Regions from separate parts of the Streptomyces sp. NPDC026206 genome, predicted to be linked through region 3. Evidence: riboswitches for the same ligand, from Rfam matches in the RefSeq annotation. Region 3 holds a riboswitch; each other region holds the start of a gene.
The links. Region 3 has a riboswitch for cobalamin ahead of metE (5-methyltetrahydropteroyltriglutamate--homocysteine S-methyltransferase). Riboswitches for the same ligand answer to the same signal wherever they lie in the genome.
Positions count from the first base shown of each region.

Region 1: linked by a shared signal. The riboswitch ahead of AB0F13_RS16700 (HoxN/HupN/NixA family nickel/cobalt transporter) and the one ahead of metE (5-methyltetrahydropteroyltriglutamate--homocysteine S-methyltransferase) in region 3 are both predicted to bind cobalamin.
Region 2: linked by a shared signal. The riboswitch ahead of AB0F13_RS18455 (cobalamin biosynthesis protein) and the one ahead of metE (5-methyltetrahydropteroyltriglutamate--homocysteine S-methyltransferase) in region 3 are both predicted to bind cobalamin.

Region 1 covers NZ_JBEZYL010000010.1:93,063-100,856, forward strand. Annotated here, with positions in the region: gene AB0F13_RS16675 (MAB_1171c family putative transporter) at 1-843, shown strand, start outside; gene AB0F13_RS16680 (cytochrome P450) at 997-2,175, shown strand; gene AB0F13_RS16685 (YIP1 family protein) at 2,314-2,904, opposite strand; gene AB0F13_RS16690 (APC family permease) at 2,977-4,524, opposite strand; gene AB0F13_RS16695 (FAD-dependent monooxygenase) at 4,708-5,949, shown strand; cobalamin riboswitch at 5,911-6,126, shown strand; gene AB0F13_RS16700 (HoxN/HupN/NixA family nickel/cobalt transporter) at 6,155-7,285, shown strand; gene uvrA (excinuclease ABC subunit UvrA) at 7,774-7,794, shown strand, end outside.
Region 2 covers NZ_JBEZYL010000012.1:55,026-62,819, forward strand. Annotated here, with positions in the region: gene AB0F13_RS18430 (hypothetical protein) at 1-138, opposite strand, end outside; gene AB0F13_RS18435 (prolyl oligopeptidase family serine peptidase) at 250-1,383, opposite strand; gene AB0F13_RS18440 (class II aldolase/adducin family protein) at 1,431-2,105, opposite strand; gene AB0F13_RS18445 (inorganic phosphate transporter) at 2,218-3,468, shown strand; gene AB0F13_RS18450 (hypothetical protein) at 3,488-3,739, shown strand; cobalamin riboswitch at 3,853-3,980, shown strand; gene AB0F13_RS18455 (cobalamin biosynthesis protein) at 4,113-5,084, shown strand; gene AB0F13_RS18460 (cobyric acid synthase) at 5,114-6,775, shown strand; gene AB0F13_RS18465 (putative cobaltochelatase) at 6,775-7,794, shown strand, end outside.
Region 3 covers NZ_JBEZYL010000014.1:129,754-137,547, reverse strand. Annotated here, with positions in the region: gene AB0F13_RS20410 (short-chain fatty acyl-CoA regulator family protein) at 82-1,476, opposite strand; gene aceA (isocitrate lyase) at 1,745-3,031, shown strand; gene AB0F13_RS20400 (3-hydroxybutyryl-CoA dehydrogenase) at 3,028-3,912, shown strand; cobalamin riboswitch at 3,969-4,192, shown strand; gene metE (5-methyltetrahydropteroyltriglutamate--homocysteine S-methyltransferase) at 4,333-6,663, shown strand; gene AB0F13_RS20390 (histidine phosphatase family protein) at 6,955-7,545, opposite strand.

The sequences.
Region 1 (7,794 bases), on a different contig from region 3:
TTCGCCCTCGGGCGGCCCGACGCCGTCGAGCACCCCCGCGACTTCAGCACCGCCTACGCCGGCGCACCCGGTGTGGTCGCCTTCCTGATGCTGTACCTGGCCATCTTCGGCATCAGCCTCGCCGGGCTGGGCACCCTGTGTCCGCGCTACGCCACCCAACTGGGCAGGTCCTGGCTCTCCAAGGGGCTTCGGACGCTGGCCGCCGGCTGCTGGCTGGGCCTGCTGTACTGCGCCTGCAAGCTGGCCGGCTTCGTGCTGACCTGGACCGGGTACGACGTGTACTGGCTGTCCAACGGGGTGGCGCCGATGAGCGCTTCGGTGGCGGCGCTGCTGGTCCTGCTCGGGTTCTCGCTGCCCGCCGTCGGCCCCCGGGCCGCCGCCTGGCGCCGGCTGCGCCGGCTCGGGCCGCTGTGGCGGGAGGTCACCGCCCACGCCCCGGAGGTCACCATCGGCGAGTCCCGCTGGACGAACCGCTGGCCCATCGCGGACCTGGAGTGGCGGGCCAACCGGCAGATGGCGGAGATCCGTGACATCCAGCGCGGCGTCCGGCGTCATGTCGAGCCCGCCGCCCTGGACATCGCCCGGCGGAAGGCGGCCGCCGCCTCCTTCGACGAGCACCGGCTCGCCGCCGTGGTCGAGGCCGCGGCCCTGCGCCGGGGCCTGGCGAACCAGCAGACCGGACATGTGCCGATGCCCCACGCCGACAGCGTGGTGATGACCGTCAGCGCCGACCCGGCCGAGGAGCACGAGCACTTGGCACGCGTCGCGGACGTCTACCACGACCCGGTGGTGGACGCCGTGCTCACCGAGCTGAGAGAGATCAGCGCGGCACGCCGTTCCTGACGGCGCGCGGCCCGGACGAGGCGGCCCTGGACGGGGGTCAAGGCCGCCTGCGACACAGGCCGGCGCCGGGTTCCCGCGGATCGTCGATCCGCGGGAACCCGGCGCCGCCCGTGCGAACGACCCGCACCCACGGCCCCCTTAGAGTCGGGTGACATGCAGCCCATCGACACCAACGCGCTGATCGAAGACCCGTACGGCACCTACGAGAAGCTCCGCGAGGCCGGCCCCGTGCACCGCGTCACCGGCCCCGACGGCAGGCCCGCCTGGCTGGTCACCCGCTACGAGGACGTACGCAAGGGGCTCGCCGATCCGCGGCTCTCCCTGGACAGGCGCAATGCCCTTCCCGGCAACTACAGCGGCTTCTCGCTGCCCCCGGCGCTGGACGCCAACCTGCTCAACATGGACCCGCCCGACCACACGCGGGTCCGCCGCCTGGTGGTGAAGGCGTTCACGCCCGGCCGGGTGGAGAAGCTGCGTGCGCCGGTGCGCGCGATCGCCGACGAACTCCTGGACGCCGTCGAGCCGGACGGGCGTGCGGACCTGCTCGCGGCGTACGCGGGTCCGCTGCCGATCATCGTCATCTGTGATCTGCTCGGCATCCCGCAGGGCGACCGGCGCGACTTCCGGGTGTGGACCGACGCCCTGATCACCCCGGACCGCGAGCGGCCGCACCTGATGAAGGAAGCCGTCGGCAGCATGATGGGCTTCCTCGGCGGGCTCATCGAGAGCAAGCGGGCCGATCCCGGCGACGATCTGCTCTCCGATCTGATCGCGGCGGAGGACGGCGGGGACACCCTGTCCCGGGACGAGCTGACCTCGCTGGCCTTCCTCATCCTCTTCGCCGGCTACGAGAACACGGTCCACCTCATCGCCAACTCCGTCCTCGCCCTGCTGGACCGGCCCGGGCTGCTGCGCGAGCTGCGAAAGAATCCGGACGGACTCGGAACGGCCGTGGAGGAGCTCAGCCGGTGGGACGGGCCGGCTCCGCTGGCGATCCGCCGCTTCCCGCTGGAGGACGTGGAGATCGGTGGAGTGACGGTTCCGGCCGGCGAGACAGTGCTGTTGTCCGTGGCCTCCGCCAACCGCGATCCGCGCCATTTCCCGCACCCGGACCGCCTTGACCTGCACCGGGAGCGGTCGGGGCACCTCGCGCTCGGGCATGGAATCCACTACTGCCTGGGCGCGCCGCTGGCCCGGATGGAGCTGGAGACGGCGCTCGCCGCGCTGCTGGAGCGCTTCGGAAATCTGGAACTCGACGCTCCGAGAGACTCCCTGGCCTGGCGTCCCACTATCAGGGCACGTGGCCTGATTTCGCTCCCTGTGCGCTGGTAATCGACAAGCCGAACAGGTTTTTGATGCATAACCCATCCTTGATGCGGTAGAACTGTCCTCGAGCCCGCCCGGTGTGCATCCCCCGTCGCACCGGGCGGGCCTTTGTCGTCCGCTGCCGTCCAGCCGCCGTCCGTGCGCTCAGCCGCTGCCGGGCGGGAACTTCAGCAGGACCACCGCCGCCAGCATCTGGACGCTCACGGACGCCGCGGCCTTGTGGGTCGGCAGGTGGTGCTGTCCGCGGATCAGCAAGGTGGCCAGGGCGCAGCCGAACGCGGCCGTCACCGAGGCGGCGGCGCGCACCGGCGCCGAGCCGGCCGGCAGCCAGGTGTCCAGGGCCAGCCGGGGCAGGTCGCTCGCCCAGAAGATGACGACGAACAGGCTCGCGGTGGGCCCGAACCTGCCGTTGCCCCCCAGGCGGCGAGCGATGGCGTGGGTGGCGGTGCCCAGCAGCACACTGGCGAGCATCATCACCGCGGAGCCGATGGCCATCGCCTCCAGCGCCAGCACGGGACTGACCCCCCACTGCCCCCAGAAGGAGTCCTTGGCCAGCGTCCCCAGCGCCCCGCACAGCAGGGAGACGAACGCGGCCGCCCCCCAGACGCTCCGGTCCCGTGCCTCGTCGAGCACTTCGACGGGCCGGTACCAGAGCCCGAATATCAGGCGGTGCCAGAGCAGCTTGCGCGGCTGGCCGGTGGGAACGGGCGGGGGAGGGACAGTGGTCACGGGCATGAGTGCCGTTTTATCACCGTTCGGCCGGGCCACCGGAGCCCGGTCCGGGCGGCCGGGTTTCCGGACGGGCCGTCAGGCCGGTGTCGGCTTCCTGGTGTCCGGGTCGGCGTCGGGCCCCGTTCCCGGCTCGTCGGGGGCATCGAGGCCGGTGCCGGGATCGGGGGTGTGGAGGAACTCCTCGCTGATCTCCCGCGGCCCGAAGGGCCAGACCTTCTCGTACGCCGCCCAGAGCACGAAGGCCACACAGCCCGCCGCCACCCAGACCAGCGACCACTCGATCGGGTGCCGTCCGGGCGAGCTCTTGTCCGAGTAGCCGTAGATGACGAGCCAGCCCGTCAGGGCCACCACGCTCGGCAGCGGATGCAGCCACACGCGGTACGGCCGCCGCAGCCCCGGCTGGCGCCGGCGCAGCACGGACAGTGCCAGTACCTGCGCCAGCGCCTGCACGATCACCATCACGGCGGTCAGCAGCTGGATGAGCGTGGCCAGGTCGGTATGACGGCCGATCAGGAAGCCGACGGCGGTGAGCACCCCCATCGTGGCCAGCCCCAGTACCGGGAAGCCGTGGCGTGGGTGCAGCTTGGCGTACGGGCGGAAGAAGACCTTCTCGCGGGCGGCGTCGTACGGCGCCCGGGAGCCGCCCAGCAGCCCGGTGAAGACCGAGGCGACGGCCGTGACGAGGATCAGCACCGTGACGGTGTTCGCGGCGCCCTTGCCCCAGGCCTCCTCCAGCACGGCGGAGGCGACGGAGGAGTGGGCCGCCGATCCGGGGTCGAGCATCTGCCTCCAGTCGATCACGCCCAGGGTGCCGATCTGCAGCAGCAGATAGATGCCCATGATGCCGAGGATGGAGTAGACGATCGCGCGCGGCAGCGTGCGCCCGGGATCCTTGATCTCCGCGCCGAGGTAGGCGACGGTGTTGTAGCCCAGGTAGTCGTAGATGCCGATCGTCAGGCCCGCGGCGAAGCCGATCCAGAAGTGATGGGTGGTCACCTCGAAGGCGTGGTCGGGGTAGGTGAAGGCCCGGTCCGGGCTGAAGTGGGTGAAGGCGGCGACGATGACGAGCGTGACCGAGGCCAGCATGACGCACCACAGCACAGCCGTGATCCGTGCGATGTGGTCGACCCGCCGCCACAGCAGCAGGATGATGAGGGCGATGACGGCCAGCCCCGTCAGATCGCCCTGCGTCTGCCCCATGCCCGGCCAGAGGTAGCCCAGGTACTGCACGAAGCCGATGATTCCCGTGGACATGCCGATCGGGATGAAGAGCATCGCCGTCCAGACGAACAGGAACGGCACCAGCTTGCCCGTCCGGTACTGGTACGCCTGCCGCAGGTACACATAGCTGCCGCCCGCCCTCGGCATCGCGGCCCCCAGCTCCGCCCAGATCAGCCCGTCCGCCAGGGCCAGGAGCGCGCCGGCCACGAAGCCGATGACCGCCTGCGGACCGCCGAAGGAGGCCACCATCAGGGGGATGGTCACGAAGGGCCCGATGCCGCACATCTGGCTCATGTTGATGGCGGTGGCCTGGAACAGCCCGATGCGGCGCACGAACGCGCCCCGCTGGCCGGGCACCACCGGCTCCTCGGACACGTGCTGCGTGCCTGCCGAATCTGTCATGGCGTCAGCCCCTTCTCGTTCGTCCACTGCACTCGTACACCGGCCTGCCTGACGCGTCCATTACCTGCGGGGTGTCGGCGACTCTGGCGCCACGCCCGACGGGCAGTCAAGATCTGTGCACGAAGAGCAAGAACGAAGAGCAAGAACGAACAGCGAAGAACGAAGAGGACGAGGGAGCAGACAATGCACGGTGGAAGAGTGGCCGTAGTGGGCGGCAGCATCGCGGGATGCGCCGCCGCGCTCGCCGCGGCCCGCGCGGGCGCCGATGAGGTCGTGATCTACGAGCGGGCCCCCGGCGGGCTCCAGGACCGGGGCGTGGGCCTCGCCGTCCGCGATGAGCGCTACGCCGAGCTGGAGGCGGCCGGCTACATCGACGCCACCATGCCCTGGGTGCGGCTGACCAGGCGCACCTGGCTCACCCGGGACGGCGGTGACCGCGCCGGACGGCGGCTGGCCCAGCTGCCGTTTCCGTTCCGCTCGTACAACTGGGGCTCGCTGTGGCGGGAGTTACGTACCCGCGTCCCGGCATCCGTCGACTACCGGCAGGGCGCGGCCGTCGAGCAGGTCGTCCCCGGGCCGCACGGGGTGGGGCTGCGCCTCGCCGACGGGCGCGAGGAGCGTTTCGACCTCGTCGTCGGCGCGGACGGCTACCGATCGGTCGTACGGGCGGCCACGCGCGCCGCCACTGCGCCCGTCTACGCCGGCTATCTGGCCTGGCGCGGCACCGTGCCCGCCGAGGCGCTGCCCGGCCCGCGCACCGCCTGGGCCGAGGACGAGGCGGCGACCGTCACCTTCCCCGGCGGCCACATGATCGCCTACCGTATCCCCGGCCCCCACGGCGTCGGCACCTCCGCCAACTGGGTCTTCTACACCGCCCCGCCGCCGTCGGCCGCCGCGGCGCTGAAGGATCCGACGAGCCTGCCGCCCGGCAGTGTGACCGACGAGCTGATCGCGCATCATGCCGCCCTCGTCGAGCGGCACTTCCCGCCGTACTGGCAGGAATTCGTGCGGCTCACCCCCAGGGCCGAGGCCTTCGTCCAGCCCCTGTACGACCTCGCCGTGCCGCACTACGGCGAGGGCCGGCTCGTCCTCACCGGTGATGCGGCCGCCGTGGCCCGCCCTCATGTGGGCAGCGGCGCCGTCAAGGCCCTGCAGGACGCCACGGTCCTGGAGCGGTGTCTGCGCTCGGCCGGGACGTGGGAGGAGGCGGTAGGGGCGTACGACGCCGAGCGCTCGGCCGGCGGCCGGGCCGTCGTCGATCTCGCCCGGCGACTGGGCCGGGCGCAGGTCCAGGCCACCCCCGACTGGGCGGCCATGGACCAGGGCGCGGTCGAGCGGTGGTGGCAGGAGGCAGCCGACGGGGAGCGGTGTTTCGGGGGCCAGGAGTTAAAGTGGCCGGGCCGTGGTGTTCGGGAAGACCGGTGACGGATCCTCGTGGTCCCATTCCGGAGCGGCCCTCGCCACTGTGATCGGGGAGTGACCGTCCCGTTCCGCGCGCCCCGGGCGCGCGGAGCCACTGGCCGCAGCCGGCTGCCGGGAAGGCAGGGGCGGGCGCGAATGGACCCGTAAGCCAGGAGACCGGCCACGGCATCTCGAAATGATCCACGAGGTGCTGGAGCGTTCAACCCCGATGACTGTGCTTTCCAAGTCCACCGAATCCCCCGGCGGCACCCTGCCCGCCTTCCGCTGGCGCCGCCAGGACACCCTGCGCACCGCCGGCCTGCTGGCCGTCATAGCCGCCCTGCACGTCGTCGCCTTCGGCGTGCTCTTCCTGCTGGTCGTCCCGAACCACTACACCGTGGACTCCAAGGTCTTCGGTGTGGGCCTCGGTGTCACCGCCTACACCCTCGGCATGCGGCACGCCTTCGACGCCGATCACATAGCCGCCATCGACAACACCACCCGCAAGCTGATGGCCGACGGCAAGCGCCCGGTCTCCGTCGGCTTCTGGTTCGCCCTCGGTCACTCCAGCGTCGTCGTCCTGATGGCCCTGCTGGTGGCCGGCGGCACCCAGCTGGCCGGGACGCTGCTGAACGAGGAGTCCACCACCCACCAGACCCTTGGCCTCGTCGGTACGACCGTCTCCGGCGGCTTCCTCTACCTCATCGCCGCCCTCAACCTCATCGCCCTCGCCGGCATCCTGCGCATCTTCCGCGCAATGCGTGAGGGCCGCTACGACGAGGCCGAGCTGGAGCAGCACCTCGACTCGCGCGGCTTCATGAACCGCATCCTCGGCCGCTTCACGCGCTCCGTCACCCGCCCCGGGCAGATGTACCCGCTGGGCTTCCTCTTCGGCCTCGGCTTCGACACGGCCACCGAGGTCACGCTGATGGTGATGGCCGGCAGCGGCGCCGCCGCCGGGCTGCCGTGGTACGCGGTCCTGTGCCTGCCGCTGCTGTTCGCCGCCGGCATGAGCCTGTTCGACACGCTCGACGGCACGTTCATGAACTTCGCCTACCAGTGGGCGTTCTCCAACCCCGTCCGCAAGGTCTACTACAACCTCACCATCACCGGCCTGTCCATCGCCGTTGCCTTCCTCATCGGCACCATCGAGCTGGTGGGGGTCCTGCACGAGAAGCTCGGCCTGGACGACGCGGTGACCGGCTGGATCGCCGGACTGAACCTCGACAACGTCGGATTCGTCATTGTCGGGCTGTTCGTGGTGGTCTGGGCAATCGCGCTCGCGTACTGGCGCCTGGCCAAGGTCGAGCAGCGCTGGGCGGCCCGCACTACCACCGCCACCGCCCTCACGGACCCGTGAGCGGGGCAGGCGGAGATGAAGCCGGGAGTCAGGGACGCCCGCACCCCTGACCCTCGCACTCCTTCCTCGCCCTGATGACAGGCGGGCCGTTCCCGGCGGACTCCTCCCGCACCACCACCCTGGTCGGCCCGCCGCACGTCGGACAGATCCGCGACGAGGGATCACGCTCCCGGTCGACCGCCGCGGCGATCCTGTGCAGGGGGCCCGCGGCGGTATCGGTGTCGGACATGGGCTATCCCGTTCACTTCCACGCTTGTCGCACTGCAGAGGGCTGCATCGTGGCGCACGACCCCTGATCACGTCAGCGCCTTGCGCTGTGATCACCCTCTGGGGGGTGAGAGGTGCACAGGAGCTGACGCGGTGACTGTTCCGTGCCCCGTCTGGGGGGGCACCTCCCAGCGGTAGCCGGGGAGATTGAGGACCGGGGGTCCGGGGCGGAGCCCCCCGGTTACGGGAAGGGGCGGGGTGGGGGAAATAGAGTCGTGCGCATGCACGACCCCTACGTCCGC
Region 2 (7,794 bases), on a different contig from region 3:
TTCCGGCCGGGCCGGGGTGCCCGCGGGCGGGCGGGGAGCCGGGCGGGAGCCTCGGTTCGCCACGGCCCGGCGGGCGGCGGCGATCGGCTGTCGGGGGACGAGTCTGAGCCGGGAGTCGCGCGGAGTACGGGACGTCACAGGAGCAGTCTTGCCGTTCACGCTCCGAAAACCCAATCGGAATCAACTATCCGGCCGCCGACGAGCGGTGACGGCCGGTGGCGAGGGTGCCGGCGGGGGGCCGCGGGCGCCCTACATGAGGGGGGTCAGGAAGCGCCGCAGGGCCTCTTCGTAGCCCTGCGGATCGGCGTTCCAGGACCCGGCGTGACCGGCTCCGCGCACCGTCCGCAAGGTGATCAGTTCCGGTCGTCCGGCGACGAGTTCACGCGAGTGCGCCAGGGGCGCGAGGGTGTCGTCGGTGCCGTGCACGACGAGCGTCGGCACGGTCAGCCGGGCCGGGTCGGCGGCGGCCAGCAGGGCGCCGGGGGCGAGGCCGGTGCGGCCCTCGGTCGCCCGGACCGCAAGCGGAATGAGGGATGCCGGGACGCGGCGGCCGGCGAGGGCACGCAGCGCGGCCGGCCAGTCCAGGACCGGGGCGTCCAGGACGAGGCCGCCGATGCGGCCGCGCAGTTGCGGGTCCGTGCCCTCCACGGCGGCCAGCAGGGCCATGGTGGCGCCGGTGGACCAGCCGTGCAGGACCACCCGGCGGGCGCCGTAGCGGACCGCGTAGCGGATGGCGGCGTCGAGATCCCGCCACTCACCGGCGCCGAAATGGCTGATTCCGTGCGCCGGGCGGGGCGCGTCGGCGTCGCCGCGGTAGGCGAGGCAGAGCACGGGGAGCCGCTGCCGGTGCAGGAACGGCAGGATCACCATGGGGTGCTCGCGGGTGGTGCCCAGCCCGTGCACGGTGATCACCCAGGTGTCGCGGGTGCCGGGCACGAACCACGCGGGCAGCGGGCCCAGCTCGCCGGGGACGTCCACCTCCGCGTGGTCGAGGCCGAGGGCCGTGCGCGGGTTGCCGGTGTGCACCTGCGGGGTGAGCCAGACGTGGTCGCCCGGCCGCGGGCTGCCGTGGGTGACGCGCTCCAGGCGGCGGACCACGCGGTCGTGCGGGTGGGAGACGTCCGCGACGACCGGCCCGACGACGGCGCGCATGCGGCGCCCGGCGAGCCCGTAGGTGCCCGGGCGCAGGGACGCGGGGGTGCGGCCGAGGGTGACCGTGCCGTCCGCGACGTCGTGGAGGGCCAGGCGCGGTTCGCCCGGCAGCGGCCGGCCGGGGTCCGCCTTGAGGGCGGCGTCACCGGCGTACCGCCCGGCCGCCACCGCGGCCGCTCCGGCACCGATCAGTGTGGTGGCGGCCACGGCCGCCGCTGTGCGGAGCACCATCGCCTCCAGTGTGGGCGCGGGTCGCGGTGGTGGCCAGCGGGCGGGGCTCAGCCGCGCTGTCCGTACCCCCGGAGCTTGTCGGCGGCCTCGTCGAGCCGCTCGGGGGTCAGCAGGGACGGGGTGCGGCCGGGGAGGGCGGCGGCCGTGAGCCAGACCCGGCACATCCACTCCAGCTGGGCGGTGCGGTCGTAGGCCTGGTCGAGGGTGGCGCCGTAGGTGAGGGTGCCGTGGTTCTGCAGCAGGCAGCCGGTGCGGCCGTCGAGGGCGCGCAGGATGTGGCCGGCCAGTTCCTCGGTGCCGTAGAGGGCGTAGGGGGCGACGCGGACCGGTCCGCCGAGGGCGGCGGCCATGTAGTGGATCAGCGGTACCTCGGTGACGAGGGTGGAGACGGCGGTGGCGTGCACGGCGTGGGTGTGCACGATGGCGGCGGCGTCGGTGGAGCGGTAGACGGCGAGGTGCATCGGCAGCTCGCTGGTGGGGCTCAGCTCGCCGAGGACCTGACGGCCCTGAAGGTCCACGCCGACCGCGTCGCCGGGTCCGAGCCGGTCGTAGGGGACGCCGGTGGGAGTGACGAGCACCACGTCGCCGACGCGTGCGGAGACGTTCCCCGAGGTGCCCACCACGAGCCCGTCGGCGGTGGTGCGGCGGGCCGTGGCCACGACCCGGCCCCATATGTGCGGTATGCCGTCCTGCCCGCCCACAGCCTGTTCGTATGCCGTCATCGGTCTCCGCCTCCGGTTCGCGTCATCGCTCAGCCCGTCCCAGTTCACCTTCCGTTCACCCTGGGTCCCTACGGTCGCCGCGTACTGACCATCGAGCTGATTGCCTGGGTGAATGGAAAACATCACGCTTCTCATCGGGATCGTGATCGTCACGGCCTTGGTGTTCGACTTTACGAACGGCTTCCACGACACGGCCAACGCCATGGCCACCACCATCTCCACGGGCGCCCTCAAGCCCAAGGTCGCGGTGGCCATGTCGGCGGTGCTCAACCTCGTCGGCGCGTTCCTCTCCGTGGAGGTCGCCAAGACGATCTCGGGCGGCATCATCGACGAGGCCGCCGGCATCCGGCCGGAAGTGATCTTCGCCGGGCTGGTCGGCGCGATCGTCTGGAACCTGCTGACCTGGCTGGCCGGACTGCCCTCCAGCTCCTCCCACGCCCTCTTCGGTGGTCTGATCGGTGCGACCGTCGTCGCCGTCGGCTTCGACGCGGTCAACGCCGACAAGGTCGTCATGAAGGTCCTCATCCCGGCGGTCGCCGCGCCGGTCGTGGCCGGCCTCGCCGCCTGGTGCGCGACCCGGCTCACCTACCGCCTGACCCGCGGCCGCGACGAGCAGGAGACCGCCAAGGGCTACCGTGCCGGGCAGATCGCCTCGGCCGCCCTGGTCTCCCTCGCGCACGGCACCAACGATGCCCAGAAGACGATGGGCGTGATCACCCTCGCCCTGGTCGCCGGCGGCGTGGTCGCCCCGCACTCCGACCCGCCGATGTGGGTCATCGTCTCCGCGGGCCTGGCCATCGCGCTCGGTACGTACCTGGGCGGCTGGCGCATCATCCAGACGCTCGGCAAGGGCCTCACCGACATCAAGCCGGCGCAGGGCTTCGCCGCCCAGACCGGCGCCGCGACGGTGATCCTCGCCTCCTCGCACATCGGCTTCGCGCTCTCCACCACCCAGGTCTGCTCCGGCTCGATCATGGGCGCCGGCCTCGGCCGCAAGGGCGGCGTGGTGCGCTGGTCGACCGCCGGCCGCATGGTCCTCGCCTGGGGCCTGACCCTGCCCGCCGCGGGCCTGGTCGCCGGTGGCGCGGCCCTCCTCGCCGACCAGGGCGACTGGGGCGTGGCCGCGGTCGCCGTCCTCGGCCTGGCCGTGTCCGGCGCGATCTGGGCGGCCTCGCGCCGCAAGCCGGTCACGCACGACAACGTCAACGACCTCAACCAGCCGCAGGGCCTGCCCGCCGAGCCCGCCGGTGTCATCACCGCCGCCCTCCAGGCCGTCGCCCCGCCGCCGGCCGGCCCCCTCTCCGCCGCCCCCGCCCCCGCCGAGCGGGCAGCCGCTCCGGCGGCCGCCGCGGCGACGAGCTAAGGAACCAAGGAATCCCGTCATGCAGATCAACTGGGAAGCCCTCGGCCAGGTCTTCGGCGTCAGCCTCGTGGTGACCGTCGCCCTCGTGGGCGTCTTCACCCTCGGCATCGTCGGCACGTCGTCCCGCAAGCCCCAGGTGCAGCCGGACGGACCCGCCGACGGGGCAGTCACGGCCGGCGGCCCGGGCACGCTCACGCGCGCCGGCGCCTACGCCTGTTTCGCGCTGTGCGCGGCGGCCGTCGGGTACGGCATCCACCTCATCGTCTCCTGAGCCCCTCGAACGCCGCGAATACCTCCCCCACGGCCCGGGAAGGCCGCAGGTCAACCGTGAGTTGACTGCCCTTCCCGGGCCGTGGTGGACTTCCGGAGCCAAACGGCGACAGCAGAGGAAGCCGGTGCGAATCCGGCGCGGTCCCGCCACTGTCACCGGGGAGTGTCCCCCACCGAGGGCCACGGTCCGCCAGCGCGGGCCGGAAGGCCGGGGCGACGCCGATCCGGGAGCCAGGAGACTCTGGTCGCCGGTCACGTCGAGCCAGGGCGCGGACCCTGAGTGAGGACACATCACCATGCCTGGCTGCCGCCGACCACTGCCCCCTGTGCACCGTCCCCGCCAAGGCCTCACGGCGGCCTGACCGGTGCGCGCGATGCGCAGGCATCACCTGCGTGAGGATCACATCGGTTTCGTCTGCGGTGCCGCGCTCGGCTTCGCCTGCGACCTCGTGCTGGGCGACCCGCGCCGCGGTCACCCCGTCGCCGCGTTCGGGCGCGCCGCACACGCCGTCGAACAGCGCCTGTGGCGCGACCACCGCGGCTACGGCACCCTGCACGCCCTGTTGTGCGCGGGCGGCGCAGCGGCCGGCGCCGCGCTGCTGGCCCGTACCGCGCGCCGCTCCCCCGCCGCCGGCACCGCGCTGACCGCCGCCGCGACGTGGGCGGTGCTGGGCGGTACGTCCCTGGGCCGTGAGGCGCGGGCCGTCGGCGGTGCCCTCGCGGCCGGCGACCTGGAGGTCGCCCGGGAGCGGCTGCCGCACCTGTGCGGGCGCGACCCGCAGGCCCTGGACGGGCAGCAGATCGCACGGGCGGTCGTCGAGTCCGTCGCCGAGAACACCTCCGACGCCGTCGTGGGCGCCCTCGTCTGGGGGGCCCTGGCGGGGGTGCCCGGCCTGGTGGGCTTCCGCGCGGTCAACACCCTGGACGCCATGGTCGGTCACAAGTCGCCCCGCCACCGGCGGTTCGGCTGGGCCTCCGCCCGGCTCGACGACGTCGCAGGCTGGCCCGGCGCCCGGCTCACCGCCGCCCTCACCGTGCTCGCCGGACCGGACCCGCGCGGCGCCTGGCGCGTGGCCCGGCGCGACGCCTCCCGCCACCCCAGCCCCAACGCCGGACCGGTCGAGGCCGCGTTCGCCGGCGCGCTGGGGGTGCGCCTGGGCGGCACCCTCGCCTACGCCGGCCGCGTCGAACACCGCCCCGTACTCGGCGCGGAGAACCGGCCCGTGGAGGTGGCGGACATCGAACGCGCGGTGCGGCTCTCGCGCCGGGTCTCGGCGCTGGCCCTGGGGGCCGCCGTCGTGGGCAGGCTCTCTCTCGCAAGCGTCGCAAGGAGGAGGAATCGGTGACAGCCGACAGGAGTGGGCCCACGCGCCCGCTGGGCGGGGGCCTGCTGGTGGCCGGGACCACCTCGGACGCAGGCAAGAGCGTCGTGACCGCCGGCATCTGCCGCTGGCTGGTCCGCAAGGGCGTCAAGGTCGCGCCGTTCAAGGCGCAGAACATGTCGCTCAACTCCTACGTCACGCGCGAGGGCGCGGAGATAGGGCGCGCGCAGGCCATGCAGGCGGCCGCGGCGCGCGTCGAGCCGAGCGCGCTCATGAACCCCGTGCTGCTCAAGCCCGGCGGGGACCGCAGCAGCCAGGTCGTCCTCATGGGCAGGCCGGTGGGCGAGCTCAGTGCCCGCGGCTACCACGCGGGCCGGCAGGAGCAGTTGTTCGGCACGGTCACCCAGTGCCTGGAGGAACTGCGGCGTACGCACGACGCGGTGATCTGCGAGGGCGCGGGCAGCCCGGCGGAGATCAACCTGCGCCGCAGCGACATCGTCAACATGGGCATCGCCCGGGCGGGCCGGCTGCCGGTGGTCGTGGTCGGCGACATCGACCGGGGCGGGGTCTTCGCGTCCTTCTTCGGCACGACGGCGCTGCTCTCCCGCGAGGACCAGGAGCTGATAGCGGGCTACATGGTCAACAAGTTCCGGGGCGACGTCACGCTGCTGGAACCGGGCCTGGCCATGCTCCGCGATCTCACCGGCCGGCCGACCGTGGGCGTCCTGCCGTTCACGCACGGCCTGGGCATCGACGAGGAGGACGGCCTGCGGGTCTCGCTGCGCGGTGCGGTCCGCGAGTCGGTGGTGGCCCCGCCGCACGGCGCCGACGTCCTGCGGGTGGCCGTGTGCGCGGTGCCGCTGATGTCCAACTTCACCGATGTGGACGCCCTCGCCGCCGAACCGGGTGTGGTCGTCCGCTTCGTGGACCGCCCCGAGGAGCTCGCCGACGCCGACCTGGTCGTCGTGCCGGGCACCCGCGGCACGGTACGGGCGCTGGCCTGGCTGCGCGAGCGCGGCCTCGCGGACGCGCTGCTGCGACGGGCCGCGCAGGGCCGTCCCGTGCTCGGCATCTGTGGCGGCTTCCAGGTGCTGGGCGAGCGGATCGACGACGATGTGGAGTCCAGGGCCGGGTCCGTGGAGGGCCTGGGGCTGCTGCCGGTGCGGGTGCGGTTCGCGGTCGACAAGACCCTGGCGCGGCCCGTGGGCGAGGCCCTGGGCGAGCGGGTGGAGGGGTACGAGATCCACCACGGCGTCGCCGACGTGCTGGGCGGGGACGAGCCGTTCCTGGACGGCTGCAGGGTGGGCGCCGTGTGGGGCACGCACTGGCACGGCTCGCTGGAGAGCGACGGCTTCCGGCGGGCGTTCCTGCGTAAGGTCGCCCACGCGGCGGGACGGGCGTTCGTACCGGCGCCCGACACGAGCTTCGGCGCGCTGCGGGAGGAACAGCTGGACCGGCTGGGGGACTTGATCGAGGAACACGCGGACACCGGTGCGCTGCTGCGGCTCATCGAGGGCGGGGTGCCGGTCGGTCACCCGTTCATACCGCCGGGGGCACCACCTCCGCCTGCGCGGAGCCCCCAGGGCCCGGACAGTCCTCGTCCTGGCAGTGCCCGGCTCACCCCCGCTCCCGCGGGGCGGAGCGACAGCCCGGCAGGCCCAGCGGCCGCCGCTGCGCCCAGTCGGATCGATTCCCTCGAAGGGGGTAACACCTGATGGCTCCGGCCACCTACCCGTTCACCGCGATCGTCGGCATGGACGACATGCGACTGGGCCTCGTCCTCAACGCCGTCTCCCCATCGATCGGCGGCGTGCTCGTCCGTGGGGAGAAGGGGGCCGCGAAGTCCACGGCGGTACGAGGCGTCGCCGCCCTGATGCCGGCCATCGATGTGGTGAGCGGTTGCCGGTTCTCCTGCGCCCCGGCAGCCCCCGACCCGGAGTGCCCGGACGGTCCCCACGAGTCCGCCGCTGCGCACACCCGCCGCGCGCAGGTGGTCGAACTGCCTGTCGGCGCGTCCGAGGACCGGCTCGTCGGTGCTCTCGACATCGAGCGGGCGCTGTCCGAGGGCGTGAAGGCCTTCGAGCCCGGCCTGCTGGCCGCCGCGCACCGGGGTGTGCTGTACGTCGACGAGGTCAACCTGTTGCACGACCACCTGGTCGACCTGCTGCTCGACGCGGCAGCCATGGGCGCCTCCTACGTCGAACGTGAAGGCGTCTCCGTCCGCCACGCGAGCCGCTTCCTCCTCGTCGGCACCATGAACCCCGAAGAGGGCGAGCTGCGCCCGCAGTTGCTGGACCGCTTCGGCCTGACCGTGGAGGTCGCGGCCTCGCGGGAGACGGAGGAGCGGGTGGAGGTCGTGCGCCGCCGGCTCGCCTACGACGAGGATCCCGCGGCCTTCACCGCCAAGTGGGCCGCCGAGGAGGAGGCGCTGCGCGAACGCATCGCCGCCGCCCGCGCGCTGTTGCCGGAGGTACGGCTCGGGGACGGCGCGCTGCGCCGGATCGCGGCGGTGTGCGCCGGGTTCGAGGTGGACGGCATGCGCGCCGACATCGTGACCGCACGGGCGGCGACCGCGCTGGCCGCGTGGGCGGGTCGTACGGACGTGAGCACCGAGGACGTACGGCAGGCGGCGCTGCTGTCGCTGCCGCACCGCCGGCGGCGGGCGCCCTTCGACGCGCCGGGGCTCGACGAGGACAAGCTCGACGAGATCCTGCGGCAGTTCGAGGAGGACGAG
Region 3 (7,794 bases):
AGAAAGAGGGTTTACGCCCGGATGAGGTTGCCTGTTTTGGGGTTATTTCGGCTTATGGTGGCTGGGTGCCGGCCGACGCTGTCAGGGTTCGACCGGGTAGGGCACGAAGGTCGTGCGGTTTTCGTCGACGGCCAGCCGCCGCCCCAGCGGCGGCACGGCCCGCTGCGGGCAGTCCAGGCGTTCACAGACCTTGCAGCCCATGCCGATCGGGGTGGCGGCGGAGGCGTTGCCCAGGTCGAGGCCGGCGGAGTAGACCAGCCGGCCCGCGTGCCGGATCTCGCACCCCAGGCCGACGGCGAAGGTCTTGCCGGGCTCCTTCCACCCGCCCCGGTAGCGGGTGACGGTACGGGCCGTCCACAAGTACCGCTGCCCGTCCGGCATGGCCGCCACCTGCACCTGCACGCGCCCCGGGGAGGCGAAGGCCTCGTAGACGTTCCACAGCGGGCACGTCCCCCCGCTGCGGGAGAAGTGGAAGCCGGTCGCCGACTGCCGCTTGGACAGGTTGCCGGCCCGGTCGACGCGGACGAACGAGAACGGCACCCCGCGGGCGCCCGGCCGCTGCAGCGTGGACAGCCGGTGGCACACCGTCTCGTAGCCGACGCCGAAGTGGTCGGCGAGCCGCTCGATGTCGTAACGCATCTCCTCGGCGGCCGCGTGGAAGACGCGGTACGGCAGGACGAGCGCGGCGGCGAAGTAGTTGGCGATGCCGATCCGGGCCTGCGCCCAGGCGGGGGAGCCCGCCGCGAAGTCCTCGGCCGCATACCGGGACAGCTCCTGCCCGTACTCCAGCAGCGCCAGCTGGGTGGCCATGCGGAAGGCCTGCTGCCCCGGGCGCAGCCGCGGCGAGTAGTGCAGGACCCGGGCGGCCGGGTCGTAGCGGTGCAGCTGCTCGGCGTCGGGTACCAGCCGCACGCCGTGCCGGTCGGCGAGCCGGGCGGCCAGCGCCTCGCGGACCTCGCCGCGCCGCAGCCCCATCCCGCCGGCCAGCCGCTCCGCGGCGGCGTCCAGCTCGTGCAGGTAGTTGCGGCGCCGGTAGAAGAACTCCCGCACCTCCTCGTGCGGGGTGCGGCCCGCGGCCGGGGCGGACTCGCGGTCCCCGGCGAGCTCGGCGATCCGCTCGGTGAGCGCCCGGTTGCGGCGGTCGAGATCGAGCAGCACACGCGCCACGGAGGGCAGCCGCTCGGCGAGCTCGGCCAGCTCCGCGGGCGGGACGGCCGTGCTCGCCGGGGCGTCGGCCAGGGCCTCGCGCAGATCCGCCAGCAGCCGGGTGGTGTCCCGTGCGGAGAAGAACCCGGGGTCCACCCCGAACGCCTCCGTCAGGCGCAGCAGTACGGGCACGGTCAGGGGCCGCGCGTCGTGCTCCATCTGGTTCAGATAGCTGGGTGAGATGGCCAGTTGGCGGGCCAGCTCGGCCTGGGTGAGCCGGCGCTCCTCGCGCAGCCGCCGTAACCGGGCACCGGCGTAGGTCTTGCTCACCGCCCACCCACCTCCCCTTCGGCCGGAGTCCGGCGAGCCTACCCGCCTTCGCAAGCTTGGCAAAGCAGCGCGAAAACATTCACTGAAATCGGCACCGGTCCACGGTCGACCGGCCGTCACCACGGTGCGAGAGTCGACTTCGCGGCCGGTACGGGCCCGGTACGGGCCTCTCTCCGCGCACCCGGGAACCGGGCCCGGGCCGGCCGCACCGCACCGTTCGCACACTTCGCACGAGACGGCACATCCCCAACTCCCCCCAGGAGCGGCCATGACAGGGACGAACCCGCAATCGCGCACCGCCGCCGAAACGCTGGCCCACCGGTGGGCGACGGAGGACCGCTGGCGCGGCGTCGAGCGCACCTACGGCGCCGAGCACGTCGTCCGGCTGTCCGGCAGCGTCCGCGAAGAGCACACGCTGGCCCGGCGCGGCGCCGAACGGCTCTGGCGCCAACTCCACGAACTGGATTACGTCCACGCGCTCGGCGCCCTCACCGGCGGCCAGGCCGTCCAGATGGTCAAGGCCGGACTGCAGGCGATCTACCTCTCCGGCTGGCAGGTCGCGGCCGACGCCAACCAGGCCGGGCACACCTACCCCGACCAGAGCCTGTACCCGGCGAACTCCGTGCCCACCGTGGTGCGCCGGATCAACAACGCCCTACTGCGCGCCGACCAGATCGCCACCGCCGAGGGCGGCGACACCACCGACTGGCTCGCCCCCGTCGTCGCCGACGCCGAGGCCGGGTTCGGCGGCCCGCTCAACGCCTTCGAGCTCACCAAGGCGATGATCGCGGCCGGTGCCGCGGGCATCCACTACGAGGACCAGCTCGCCTCCGAGAAGAAGTGCGGCCACCTCGGCGGCAAGGTCCTCGTCCCCACCGCCCAGCACATCCGCACCCTCAACGCCGCCCGCCTGGCCGCCGACATCGCCGACGTGCCGACCGTGATCGTGGCCCGTACCGACGCCCTCGCCGCCAACCTCCTCACCAGCGACGTCGACGAGCGCGACGCGCGCTTTTGCACCGGCGACCGCACCGCCGAGGGCTTCTACCGCGTCGAGCCCGGCATGGCCCCCGTCATCGCCCGCGGCCTCGCCTACGCCCCCCACGCCGACCTGCTGTGGATGGAGACCGGCACCCCGGACCTCGCACAGGCCCGGGAGTTCGCCGAGGCCGTCCACGCCGAGTACCCCGATCAGCTGCTCGCCTACAACTGCTCGCCCTCCTTCAACTGGCGGGCCGCCCTCGACGACGACCGGATCGCCAAGTTCCAGCGCGAGCTGGGCGCGATGGGCTACCGCTTCCAGTTCATCACCCTGGCCGGCTTCCACTCCCTCAACCACGCCATGTTCGACCTGGCCCGCGGCTACGCCGAGCACGGCATGACCGCCTACGTCGACCTGCAGGAACGCGAGTTCGCCGACCAGCGGCACGGCTTCACCGCCGTCAAGCACCAGCGCGAGGTCGGCACGGGCTACTTCGACCTGGTCAGCACCGCGCTCAACCCGGCGGCCGAGACCCTCGCCCTGCGCGGCTCCACCGAGGAGGAGCAGTTTTGAACGGCACAGTGAGCGGCACCGCGATACGACGCGTCGGCGTCGTCGGCGGCGGCCGGATGGGCGCCGGCATCGCCGAGGCCTGCGCCCGCGCCGGACTCGACACCCTCGTCTGCGAAGCCGACGCCCCCGCCGCCCATGCCGCCCGCGAGCGGATCGTCCGCTCCCTCGACCACGCCGTCCGCCGGGGCAGGGCGACCGCGGCCGAACGCGACGACGCCCTGGCCCGGCTCGCCTTCACCGGCACCCTCGACGAGCTCGCCGACCGCCAGCTCGTCATCGAGGCCGTGGTGGAGGACGCCGGAATCAAGAGCGAGGTCTTCGCCGCCCTCGACAAGATCGTCGAGGATCCGGGGGCCGTCCTGGCCACCAACACCTCCTCCATCCCCGTCATGCGGCTCGGCATGGCGACCACCCGCGCCGACCGTGTCGTCGGACTGCACTTCTTCAACCCCGTGCCCGTGATGCCGCTCGTCGAGGTGGTTGCCTCCCTGCACACCGGGGCCGAAACCCTGCGCACGGCCGAGGAGTTCGCCACCACCGTCCTGGGCCGCGACGTGATCCGTTCCAAGGACCGCGCGGGCTTCGTCGTCAACGCGCTGCTGGTTCCCTACCTGCTCGCCGCCGTGCGCATGGCCGAGTCCGGCTTCGCCACCGCACACGACATCGACGCCGGCATGGAACGGGGCTGCGCCCACCCCATGGGACCGCTCGCCCTGGCCGACCTCATCGGCCTCGACACGGTCGCGGCGATCGCGGAGTCGCTGTACGAGGAGTTCCGCGAACCCTTGTACGCCCCGCCGCCGCTGCTGCGCCGCATGGTCGACGCCGGGCTGCTGGGCCGCAAGAGCGGGCGCGGCTTCCACCCGTACCCCACCGGATGAACACCCAAGATCGAACCTGTCCGGGCAAGGCCTGTCGGCGGGCGGCCGACTGCGTCTAGGGTGAAGACGCAGCCGGTTCGCCCCGCCATCCAGGCGGGCGCGTCGCAAGAGGGAACCCGGTGGGAATCCGGGACTGCCCCGCAGCGGTGAGCGGGAACGACCGCCGTCAGACGCACTGGGCCACCAGCGGCCCGGGAAGCGACGGCCAGTAGATGACGTGCCCTTGACGGGCGCGGCGCGCCCGCGAGTCCGAATACCTGCCGCTGCCCGCATGCACCCGCATGCGGCGATCTCGGTGGCCCCGAGGGCGGGCCGGCGGTACGGGCACGGCATGCCCCGGCATGCTCCACCCGGTGACCTGCCGTTCCTTCGCACCCGGGCCCCGCCGCGATCCCACCGCGACTCGCGAAGGAGAGTTCCGTGGCAACACCTTCCACCCACCGCACCGCCGCCCGCACCCGGGCCACCGTCCATGGCTACCCCCGGCAGGGGCCCGGCCGCGAACTGAAGAAGGCCGTCGAGGGCTACTGGGCCGGCCGCGTCGGAGCCGACGCCCTGCGGACCACCGCCGCCGCGCTGCGCCGCGACGCATGGAGCCGGCTCGCCGAGGCCGGCGTCCACGAGCTCCCCACCGGCGACTTCTCGCTCTACGACCACGTCCTGGACACCACCGTCATGGTGGGCGCCATTCCGGAGCGCTACCGCGCCGCCGTCGAAGCCGACCCCCTGGACGGCTACTTCGCCATGGCCCGGGGCACCCAGCAGCTCCCGCCGCTGGAGATGACGAAGTGGTTCGACACCAACTACCACTACCTCGTACCGGAACTGGGCCCGGACACCGCCTTCACCGCCGACTCCGCCAAGCAGACCGGCGAACTGCACGAGGCCCTCGCGCTCGGCCACACCGCCCGGCCCGTGCTTCTCGGACCCGTCACCTACCTGCTGCTGGCCAAGCCGGGGCCCGGCGCCCCGCCCGGCTTCCAGCCGCTCACCCTCCTCGACCGGCTCCTGCCCGTGTACGCCGAGGTCCTCGCGGACCTGCGGGCGGCCGGCGCCGAGTGGGTCCAGCTGGACGAGCCCGCCCTGGTGCAGGACCAGCCCCCGGCCGTCCTGAACGCCGCCGCCCGCGCCTACCGGGAACTGGGCGCCCGCACCGACCGCCCCAAGCTGCTGGCGGCCACCTATTTCGACCGCCTGGGCGACGCCCTGCCCGTCCTCGCGAAGTCTCCCGTCGAAGGCCTGGCCCTGGACTTCACCGGGCCCGCGGCCGCCAACCTCGACGCCCTCGCGGCCGCCGGCGGCCTGCCCGGCAAGCGCCTGGTCGCGGGCGTGGTCGACGGACGCAACGTATGGATCAACGACCTCGAACAGTCCCTGTCCACCCTCGCCACCCTCCTCGGCCTCGCCGACCGGGTGGACGTCGCGCCCTCCTGCTCCCTGCTGCACGTCCCCCTCGACGCCACCGCCGAACGCGACATCGACCCGCAGGTCGCCCGCTGGCTGGCCTTCGCCCGGCAGAAGGCCGACGAGACGGTCACCCTGGCCCGCGGCCTCGACCAGGGCGTCGACACCATCGCCCCGCAGCTCGCCGCGAACCGCTCCGCCCGGGCCTCGCGCGCCGCTTCCGCCCTCACCCACGACCCGGCCGTGCGGGCCCGCGCCGAGGCCGTCACCGCCGCCGGCACCCGCCGCCCGCAGCCGTACGCCGAGCGCGCCGCCGCCCAGCGGGCCCGGCTCGGCCTGCCGCTGCTTCCCACCACCACCATCGGCTCGTTCCCGCAGACCCCCGAACTGCGCGCCGCCCGCGCCGGCCTGCGGGCCGGGCGCATCGACGCCACGGCCTACGACGAGCGCATCGCGGCCGAGATCCGCGAGGTCCTGGCCTTCCAGGAGAAGGCCGGTCTGGACGTCCTCGTCCACGGCGAGCCCGAACGCAACGACATGGTGCAGTACTTCGCCGAGCAGCTGACCGGCTACCTGGCCACCCAGCACGGCTGGGTGCAGTCCTACGGCACCCGCTACGTCCGCCCGCCGATCCTCGCCGGTGACATCTCCCGCCCCGAGCCGATGACCGTGGCCTGGACCACCTACGCCCAGTCCCACACCGAACGCCCCGTCAAGGGCATGCTCACCGGTCCCGTCACCATGCTCGCCTGGTCCTTCGTCCGCGACGACCAGCCACTCGCCGCCACCGCCCGCCAGGTCGCCCTGGCCCTGCGCGACGAGGTCACCGACCTGGAGGCCGCGGGCACCGCCGTCATCCAGGTCGACGAGCCCGCACTGCGCGAGACGCTCCCGCTGCGGACGGCGGACCGGGCGGAGTACCTGTCCTGGGCCACCGAGGCGTTCCGGCTCACCACGGGCGGGGTGCGGGCGGACACCCAGATCCACACGCACATGTGCTACGCGGAGTTCGGCGACATCATCGCCGCGATCGAGGACCTGGACGCCGACGTCATCAGCCTGGAGGCCGCCCGCTCCCGCATGCAGGTCGCGGGCGAACTCGCCACGGCCGGCTACGCGCACGCGGTCGGTCCGGGCGTCTACGACATCCACTCGCCGCGCGTGCCGGGCACGGAGGAGATCGCCGCACTGCTGCGCAAGGGCCTCGCGGCCATTCCGGCGGAGCGGCTGTGGGCCAACCCGGACTGCGGCCTGAAGACCCGCGGCTGGCCGGAGGTACGCGACTCCCTGGAACACCTGGTCGAGGCCGCCCGCCGCGTCCGCGCGGAGCTCGACGGGCGCGGGTAGCCGCCGGGGCGGCGGATCGCCGGTCCGGGCGGAAGCGCGCTGCGGCGCTGGATTGCCTTCCCTGCGGCGGGAAGCGGGCGTTGCGGCGCCCGCTTCCCGCCGCGCGGCGGGGAGCGACCTCCGCCGGGGAGTCCGGCGGTGCCGGAGCGGGCGTGCGTGTCGGGCCGTTACGGCCTTGCCGTCGTCATCCTCGTCGTAGTCATCCTTGTCGTCGTCATCGAGCTGCCGCCGTGCCGGCCGGCATCGCTGCTGAGGGGCGGCGGGGCCGGTCCGGCGCGGCGGCTTCCGCGGTCAGTCCAGCGGCGGCCCGGACGCCGTCAGCGGTCGGCCGCAGCGCAGGTTCCACCGCCCGGCGCGACCGGAGAGTTCGGTGAGGGTCAGCGGGGGCACGTCCAGGCGCCAGAACACCTGGGGTGGCAGCCCGAGCGCGTGCACGGCCGCGGCGCGGATCACCGCGGGGTCCGCCACGGCCAGAACCCGGCCGCCGTCGCCGCTCACCCGGTCCTCCAGCCAGGCGCCCACCCGGGCGATCAGGGTGAGGAGGGTCTCGCCGCCGTGCGGCGCGGCCCCGGGATCCGCCAACCAGGCCGCCACCGCCTCCGGTTCACCGGCCGCCACTTCCTCCAGCGACCGGCCCCGCCAGCAGCCGGCCTCCAGATCGCGCAGCGCGGGCTCGGCGGCCGGGTCCAGGCCCAGCGCGGCGGCCGTCTGCAGGCAGCGCCGGGACGGCGCGGAAAAGGCCCGTGCACCGCGTGGCAGGGCACCCGCCGCCTCGCCGGCCCGGCGCACGGCCGCCTCGTCCAGCGGCGCGTCGTCGTCGAAGCGCGCGGCCCGCAGCGCGGGCCCCGGCGCGGGTGAGATCAGCATCACACGCACGGTCACGGTCCTTCTCCCCTCCGGGCCAGGCGGGCGCGCGGGCCCAAGGGCCCAGCAGACCACGGGCATCGGGCGGGGCGTGCGCGGGGGGTGCGCCTCCGTACGCCCGTAGCGCAGTGATCCCGCAGGCGGTACGGTCGCGTGTACATGACGACGGTGCGCTCGGAAGCCGGTGTGAATCCGGCACGGTCGCGCCACTGTGTACCTGACGGCCACCCCGGGGCACCCGGGGCGGCGGAGGAAGTCAGACCCGGC